One region of the Bacillus rugosus genome, then DNA from elsewhere that is predicted to be linked to it. Evidence: predicted binding sites of a transcription regulator. Region 1 holds the regulator's gene; the other holds the start of a gene.
What was found. Region 1 encodes LexA, which represses DNA repair genes until DNA is damaged. Its sites were predicted from a motif close to CGAACATATGTTCG; they were not measured.

Region 1 (4,286 bases):
GGCAGTTCATTTCGGAAGGTTTCATCCAGCACATTTTTTAGCAAATACCGATGAAAAAAGTATTCAAAAACAGTTAGACAGGCAGCGGAAAGCAGAGCAGCTGCAAATGGTGAGAAACCGTTTCTTGTTTGGGTTAAAACAAAGACCCAAAGAATAACGAATGAAAGTCCAAAGTCAGCCAATGAAGCTGTAATATTGTTTGTTCTGGGAAGGACGAGTATGTCACCGGATAGATAGGAAACAAAACCTAAGAAAAGTGCAATAAACATCACACTTAAAAAGGGCGCGTGATAGAATCTGTCCAAAATCACATATAAAAGGGCGAGAGTAAAAGCAACCTTTGAAGCAAGAGCAATGATATGTTTCATTTGACCACCTAAATTGTTATTTTTGAAGAAAACCCTTGGCAGTAAACAAATTATTCAAATCGAACCCATAAAAGGCCATCGCTGTACAGTCATTATTTTAAACAATCCGATTTTGTTTACACTGGTATTTTTTTCTGGCTGGATGAAACTTTCTTGGAAAAAAGTCGTACAAATGAATGATCAGCTTTCAAGGAGGGGATGATTTGTGAAGATAAAAGGAATCAATCACTTGTTATTTTCAGTTTCTCATCTGGATACATCAATTGATTTTTATCAAAAAGTGTTTGATGCAAAGCTTCTGGTAAAGGGAAGAACAACAGCATATTTTGATTTAAATGGCATCTGGCTTGCGCTTAATGAAGAATCTGACATTCCGAGAAATGACATTAAGGCGTCTTATACACATATTGCTTTTACTATTGAAGATCATGAGTTTGCGGAAATGTCAGCAAAATTAAAAAGGCTTCATGTCAATATTCTGCCTGGCAGAGAACGAGATGAACGCGATCGAAAATCAATTTATTTTACCGACCCTGACGGCCATAAATTTGAATTTCATACCGGAACCCTTCAAGACAGGCTTCGTTATTATAAACAGCAAAAAACGCATATGAATTTTTATGATTGAGACGACCTCTTGCTACTACACAGAACATATACATAAAAATCATGTATGGTTAAAATATGGTAAGGGAGGGATGTGATTGAAAATATAAATCCTAGGCTTAACAACAGTTTTGAATTGTTTTTTTAGCATTAGCAGTACCCATGCGTCAGCTTTAGATTTTGATTACAAAACAGACTTTATTTTAAATGACAGCACAAAAACGTTTGTTCTGGAAAATATCAGTGATGTTCCGGCGATCGACTAATTTTTAGGCTATCAGTTTACCATATTGGGAGCCAATACTTGTTCAGTTGAGGTTAAACTTCAGCGGATGGGGCTTATGGGAGAATATACAACACTGAGTACGAGGCAATTCAGCGGCAGCTGGTTTGATTTTAGTGCTCAGGATAAGGTTGCTATCGATTCATTTCACCGTTACCGTATATTTGCAGAAGAACATTCAGAAGACTGTACAAGTGTTCGGGTAAAGGGCAGTTATGGTATACAATATGTTTCATTTTAATTGAAGCTCACGTTGATCAAGAGAAGTGAGCTGTTTTTTTGGAAAATGTTGAACCAACTATACAATGTACTAAATTTTCATTGAAACTCAATTGCCGCGCTCCTTACATAAACATGAAGCAACATCATTCCACGACCTAAGAAAATGAAACATTTTTAAGGAGATAACGTCTAATGTTTTAAACGGACATTATTATGATAAAAGTTTCCTGAAGGAAAGAAAATTTCTTGACTTCAACAATTATTTAGTGGATAATTATGGTGTAAACATGATGTTCTTTTTCCTCCTATTCAGGCTCGCACCCAAAAGTCAGGGCGAGCCTGCTTTTTTCGTACAATAAACCCCCTCTCCGTAAAGGAAGAGGGGGTTTTTCATGCATCTGATAGATCAATAGGTTAATGGACGGTTCTGAACACGCCAATCACTTTCCCTAGAATGCTGACATTCTGCAAGATGATAGGTTCCATCGTTGGGTTTTCAGGCTGTAAGCGAATGTGAGTATCCTCTTTATAGAAACGTTTTACCGTAGCTTCATCATCTTCTGTCATCGCCACTACAATTTCCCCGTTGTTCGCTGTATTTTGCTGTTTAACGATGACATAATCCTTATCGAAAATACCAGCTTCAATCATACTGTCTCCCATAATCTCCAGCATAAACACGTGCTCGTCAGGAGGAACCATACGGTCAGGAAGAGGAAAATATTCTTCAATATTTTCTACTGCTGTAATAGGAGATCCCGCCGTGACTTTCCCAATGACTGGTACATTTACGACCTGGCTTTGCGGAATGTCTACTTCTTCATCAAGTATTTCTATTGCTCTAGGTTTTGTCGGATCCCGTCTGATCAGCCCTTTTGTTTCCAAACGGGCCAAATGGCCGTGTACAGTTGAGCTGGACGCAAGCCCGACAGCCTCTCCGATTTCTCTCACGGAAGGCGGATATCCTTTTGATTTAACCTCTGCTTTAATAAAACGGAGGATATCAAGTTGCCTTTTTGATAGCTTCGTCATTTTTCGCACCTCAAAACGTCGATTTTAAGTAGATTATAGCATGATTTTCCTTACAGTACAAACATAGGTTCGAAAAAACAATTGACAGAAACGTTTGTTCGTATATACTGAAATTATAAAAAAGCGAACAAACATTCCTGTTGGAGGTTATGATCATGAGTAAAGAATCTATTATTTTTGTCGGTCTGTTCACAGTGATTTTGAGCGCGGTTATCCTTTTGCTATCATATACAAGCAGCGGTCAGGAGCTTAATCAGTATGTTAAAATAGAAGTCCAGCAGGGCGACACACTTTGGTCAATTGCTGATCAGGTAGCAGATACAAAAAAGATAAACAAAAATGATTTTATTGAATGGGTAGCTGATAACAATCATCTTCAGACGTCTGATATCCAGCCGGGAGATGAGTTGGTGATTCCGTTGAAAAAGAAGCATCAGGATGCATATGAATTGGCAACTGTAAGATAGAGAGGAAAGATAGAAAAAATGAAAGCACTCATTTATGCCCGCGTAAGCACAAATAAAGAACAGCAGGAGACTTCATTAAAGCGGCAGGAGGAGGAGCTTACGGCCATTGCAGCCGAGAACGGCATGGAAGTCCTCAAAGTGATTTCTGAAAAAGCCAGCGGATACGAAATGGATCGGGACGGTGTATTTGAACTGCTTGATGAGATCAAAAATTCTGGAATTGATGTCATTTTGGTTCAGGATGAGACAAGGCTCGGGCGGGGAAATGCAAAAATCGCATTGCTTCATTGTATCTACAGAGAAGGTGTGAAAGTCTATACAACGGCTCACAGAGGTGAGCTGGAGCTATCGGAGGCTGACTCGATGGTGCTGGAGATCGTCAGCATTGTGGAGGAATACCAGCGGAAAATTCACAACATGAAAATCAAGCGGGGAATGAAGCGTGCAGTAAAAAATGGTTTTAAACCGCAAAAAAACCTGAAAAATCAACATGAAAACAGCGGAAAAGAAAGAATAGAGGTCCCAATCTCAGAGATCGTCCGTCTAAGAGCGAATAAACTGACGTTCGCAGAAATCGCGGCTACGCTAAGAGGGTTTGGCTATGATGTGTCTAAAGCGACCGTCCACCGGCGGTTTCAGGAATACATAGAGAATGACGAGACAGCCGAGTGAATCAGTTGTAAAACTCTTTTTGATCTAGTACTATATAGACAAAATGCAATAAAGGAGTTTAACATGATTTCAAACGCAAAAATTGCCAGAATTAATGAACTTGCTGCGAAAGCTAAAGCTGGCGTTATGACTGAAGAAGAAAAAGCCGAACAGCAAAAGCTTCGTCAAGAGTACCTGAAAGGTTTTCGCTCTTCTATGAAAAACACATTAAAAAGTGTGAAAATCATTGACCCTGAAGGCAATGATGTAACACCAGAAAAGCTAAAAAAAGAACAAAGAAATAACAAACTTCACTAATATAAGAGGAATACGGAAATATCGTATTCCTCTTTTGCATATACTATAAGCAAAACTCTTATGTGACAAAATTCAACAAGTTTCTCTCAAATTTAAGCTGAAACAGTTGAGAAAAAGTCGTCAGACATTTATGATGTAAGGGTACAACACATAAGGAAGGGGATTTTTATGGATACAATTGAAAAGAAATCAGTTGCTACCATTCGCACACTGTCAATAGACGCTATTGAAAAAGCAAATTCTGGTCACCCAGGGATGCCAATGGGGGCCGCTCCAATGGCATACACGCTGTGGACAAAATTTATGAACGTAAGTCCAGCAAACCCTGGCTGGTTTAAC
Region 2 (4,286 bases), 790 kb from region 1:
ATCAGCACTGCTTTTCGCCCTTCTGCTTCTATCAGTTCTTTCACTTCTTCAGCATCAGGCTGTTCCGCAGGCAGGTAGTTAATGGCTACATCGGCACCTTCCCGGGCGTAAGCAATCGCGGCAGCGCGGCCGATACCGGAATCGCCGCCGGTGACAAGCGCTTTTCGTCCAGTCAGCTTGCCTGATCCTTTGTAGCTTTTTTCTCCGCAATCCGGCACAGGCTTCATGTTCTTCTGCAGGCCGGGTGGTTCTTGATATTGTTCAGGAAATTCATCGTGAAAAAATGCTGTTAAAGGATTGCTAAGATTTGAATCAGACATCATCAACGCTCCTTTTCTGTTTGGTGTACATTCGTATGTGTACCCCTGAGCATATGGAGAAAAACATGTTTTGGCAGATTGAACGCTGAAAGACAAGAAAAACCAACCTTCTTCCATATTTATCTTGTAAAATAAGACTGTATGAATTATGATAAAATCCAGCTATAAAACAACTAAATATTGGATATAGGGGGAGTATATCGTCATGAAAAAAGCGGCGGCGGTTTTGCTGTCACTCGGTCTCGTTTTCGGTTTTTCATACGGAGCTGACCATGTGGCGGAAGCCAAAACAAAGGTGAAGGTCTATAAGAACTGCAAGGAGTTAAACAAAGTATACAAAGGCGGGGTGGCCCGCACGTCGAAGGTGAAAAATAAAGGCGGAAAAACAAAGTACAAGCCTTACGTCTCTAAGGCGCTTTATGATGCCAATAAAAAGAAAGACCGCGATAAAGATTATATCGCCTGCGAACGTTAAACAAGAAAAGCAATCTGATGGCCAGATTGCTTTTTTATTATTACGCCGCCTGATCAGCCGCAGCGCTTTTCGTTTTTCTTGTCGCAAAGCTTACAGCTACCATGACCGTGATATTTAAAAGCAGGGCGACTATGCCGACATTTAAGTCTTTTGCTGCTTGCGGCAGCGCCGGAAATAAAGTGCCGATCGTCGTTTCCGTCAATGTAATATAAGAAACCGCTCCGACGCCTGTAATGATCCCGGCGAAGGCTCCTTGCTTCGTCACCATATTATGCTTAAACAGGCTGAACAGCAGGGCAGGGAACAGTTGTGTGACAAGGCTGTAGCCCATCAATAGCAGCGTAACGATGGTATTCCCGCCTTTCAAGGTAAAGTACACCGAAATCAGCGCGATCACCGGCACTAAAAACTTAGCCAGCGCCGATACTTGCTGTTCTGTCGTGCGGGGCGCGAACACTTTATACACATTCTTTGCAAACAGCGTGGAGGCGGACATTAAGATCATAGACCCCGGCACAAGCGCCGTCAGCAGCCCGGCAGCGCCTATAATCCCGACAAACCAAGGGTCAAATGTTTGCAGAGACAGCCTTAAAAGCGATAGATCCGCGTCTGCCCCCTTTAGATCAGGAACTTGCAGGATAGCCGCAAAGCCGACGAAAAGGACAAAAAGCAGGACCAGCTGGTATAAAGGCATGATAATAGCATTTTTACGAAAGACTTTTGGGTTTTCGGCTGAATACGAAGCGGAAAACGTATGAGGCCACATGTAAAACCCAAGTGCTGTCAAGAGCACGGTTGAACTAAACCACGCCGTACTTTGTCCCGTTTCGGGAAGCGTAAGGAAGCCCGGCTTCGCCGTTTCAATCTGTTGAAACATGTTTTGAAATCCGCCGTAATAATGTATTGGCAAATACACTCCTAAAAACAGAACGACAACCAAAATCATAATGTCTTTTACAACTGATATCCAGGCAGATCCGTGAATGCCGGATACCATAACGTAAACCGTGATCGAAATGGCGCCGATCCAGATGGCGGCAGTCGGAGAGATTTTGCCGTACGATGTTTCCGATACAATCAGCCCGAGGCCTTTCAGCTGCAGCACAAGATACGGAATGAGAGCGGCGATGCCGACCAGTGAAACGAAAACGCCAAGCAGCGGGCTGTTATATTTTTTGGTGAAAAAATCAGACTGCGACATCAGCTTATGCTGTTTTGCGTACGTCCAAACCGCCGGCAGGAGCCAATAAGAAAGGATGTAAGCCAGACAGCCGTAGGCGATGATGTAAAAAGCCGGACCGCCTTTCCCGTAGGCCCATCCGCTTCCGCCGAGAAACGTAAATGTGGTATAAATTTCGCCTGCCATCAATAAGAACACGAACAAGGTTCCGAAGCCGCGGCCTCCGACAGTCCACTGCTCAAGGTTCATGTCTTTTCCTTTTTGGGCGCGTATGCCAAGAAAAATGCTCAGGAGCAGGACGCCGAAAATGATGATGAGAGCTGCGTTCATTCTGCTTCCTCCTTTTTATTTTCGTTGTCAAGGACATACACAATCGCCATCAACACAGAAGTCAAAAGGGCCCACATCACGATATAGGCAAGAATAAACGGCATGCCGAACACATAGGGAGTCACTTTATTTGCAAAAGGGATGCCGAGTAAGATACCAATAAAGGGCAAAGCGGCGAGAATGTGAATCAGTTTCATAGAATCCTCCTTCTCTTTTAGGATTGGTGTGGGCAAGCCTAAAGCGTACTGAAAATAATGTCGCAGATATGGAAGCATATGTCGTTTTTTGGGGTGAAAAGGCTGTGGTTCGAATTATAAATAAATTCATTTTGTTTGTATAGTGCGAATTGTCTGAAATTTATTGCTGGAATTGCCCGAAGAGGGACCGGGCAGTCTCGGGAGAGTGCAGAATGATTCAAAAGACTCATGGCCTGTCCGGGGCAAATAAATAGAACGTTAATAATTCGCTGACCTGCTCCCGGATTCGCGGATTAAAATAGCGGTGTTTTTCTTCATAACCATCGATCACAAATACATAAAGCGTAAAGGCCTCATCGCGTTCCGCCTCTTGGATCGCAACTTTTCTTTTCCTCAGCTCTTTTCTGACCTCTATCAAATCCTTTTGTGCTATTTTTAATGATTCGCTGATAAGCTGTTTATAAGGATGCTTCAATTTTAATGTGCTTTGTTCAATACCGGCAAGATCACGATTTAAAATCGTAATGGCCATGGGCAAAAAGAGAGCCCGTTCAATTAATTCGTATATTTCCTCCTGCAGATTCGGCATGCTGATTCCTTCTTTCTAACGGGAACGTTTGTTCTATATGTATTCTATATCGGCTGGTGAAATGTTTCAAGACAGAAAAATTCGCCAAAACTTTTTAGTTTTCTGCTGATAATGTGTAGAATAAGGATAGACAAACCCGGTAAGGAGTATAAATGTTGGAGCATTTTTTATCCTATTTGACACAAGAACACTTAACTGAATTATTTCAAAGCTATAGGGCTTTCGGTCCTCTTATTGCTGTGCTGCTGCCTTTAATTGAAGCATTTCTCCCGTTTTTGCCGCTGATCGTGTTTGTGGTGGCAAATACGAACTCGTTTGGACTGTGGGAAGGATTCATCCTGTCTTGGGCTGGATCAACTGCTGGATCTATACTCGTATTTTTGATTGTCCGCCAATACGGACAGCGAAGATTGCTTGGTTTTATCCGCAGTCACCCGTCGGTCAGAAAGCTGATGTTATGGGTGGAAAGGCATGGCTTTGGTCCTGTGTTTCTTCTGCTTTGTTTTCCGTTTACACCGTCAGCCGCGGTGAATGTTGTTGCCGGTTTGTCGAGGATCGGAACGCGGCCGTTTATTTTGGCGGCAGCCTCGGGGAAGCTTGTCATGATTTTTATGATCAGCTTCATCGGATATGATCTGCACGCGCTGATTACACAGCCAATTCGAACGGTCATTGCTGTATTGGTGATCACGATCTTATGGTATATCGGCAAAAAGGTAGAGCGGTACCTGCATGTGAGAGCCAGTCAGCGTGAGCATGATGGAGGGAGACAGTAACATGAAAAAACGGTTTTGGTTTCTTGCCGGTGTAGTGTCCGTCGTTCTCGTCATTCAGGTTAAAAATGCCGTCTTTATTGATTACAAGGTAGAAGGCGTCAGTATGAACCCGACCTTTCAGGAAGGAAACGAACTGTTGGTCAATAAATTTTCACATCGATTTAAAACCATCCATCGTTTTGATATTGTCCTTTTTAAAGGCCCCGATCAGAAAGTGCTGATTAAACGGGTAATCGGCTTGCCCGGTGAAACGATCAAATATAAAGATGATCAGCTGTATGTGAACGGAAAGCAGGTGGCTGAGCCATTTTTGAAGCATTTGAAATCTGTTTCTGCCGGAAGCCATGTAACGGGAGATTTTACCTTGAAAGATGTGACAGGTACAAGCAAGGTACCGAAAGGACAATATTTTGTCGTTG

Region 2: a site for LexA is predicted at 3,113-3,126, ahead of M0696_RS05860 (YhjD family protein). Genes of this name have one in related genera too.

Annotation. Positions count from the first base shown of each region.
Region 1 covers NZ_CP096590.1:1,943,637-1,947,922, forward strand. Annotated here, with positions in the region: gene M0696_RS09645 (YndM family protein) at 1-368, opposite strand, end outside; gene fosM (FosM family fosfomycin resistance protein) at 574-996, shown strand; gene lexA (transcriptional repressor LexA) at 1,894-2,511, opposite strand; gene yneA (cell division suppressor protein YneA) at 2,661-2,978, shown strand; gene M0696_RS09665 (YneB family resolvase-like protein) at 2,997-3,650, shown strand; gene M0696_RS09670 (DUF896 domain-containing protein) at 3,714-3,947, shown strand; gene tkt (transketolase) at 4,116-4,286, shown strand, end outside.
Region 2 covers NZ_CP096590.1:1,157,210-1,161,495, forward strand. Annotated here, with positions in the region: gene M0696_RS05840 (SDR family oxidoreductase) at 1-320, opposite strand, end outside; gene M0696_RS05845 (excalibur calcium-binding domain-containing protein) at 526-795, shown strand; gene M0696_RS05850 (sodium:solute symporter family protein) at 836-2,305, opposite strand; gene M0696_RS05855 (DUF3311 domain-containing protein) at 2,302-2,502, opposite strand; gene M0696_RS05860 (YhjD family protein) at 2,729-3,091, opposite strand; gene M0696_RS05865 (TVP38/TMEM64 family protein) at 3,244-3,867, shown strand; gene lepB (signal peptidase I) at 3,869-4,286, shown strand, end outside.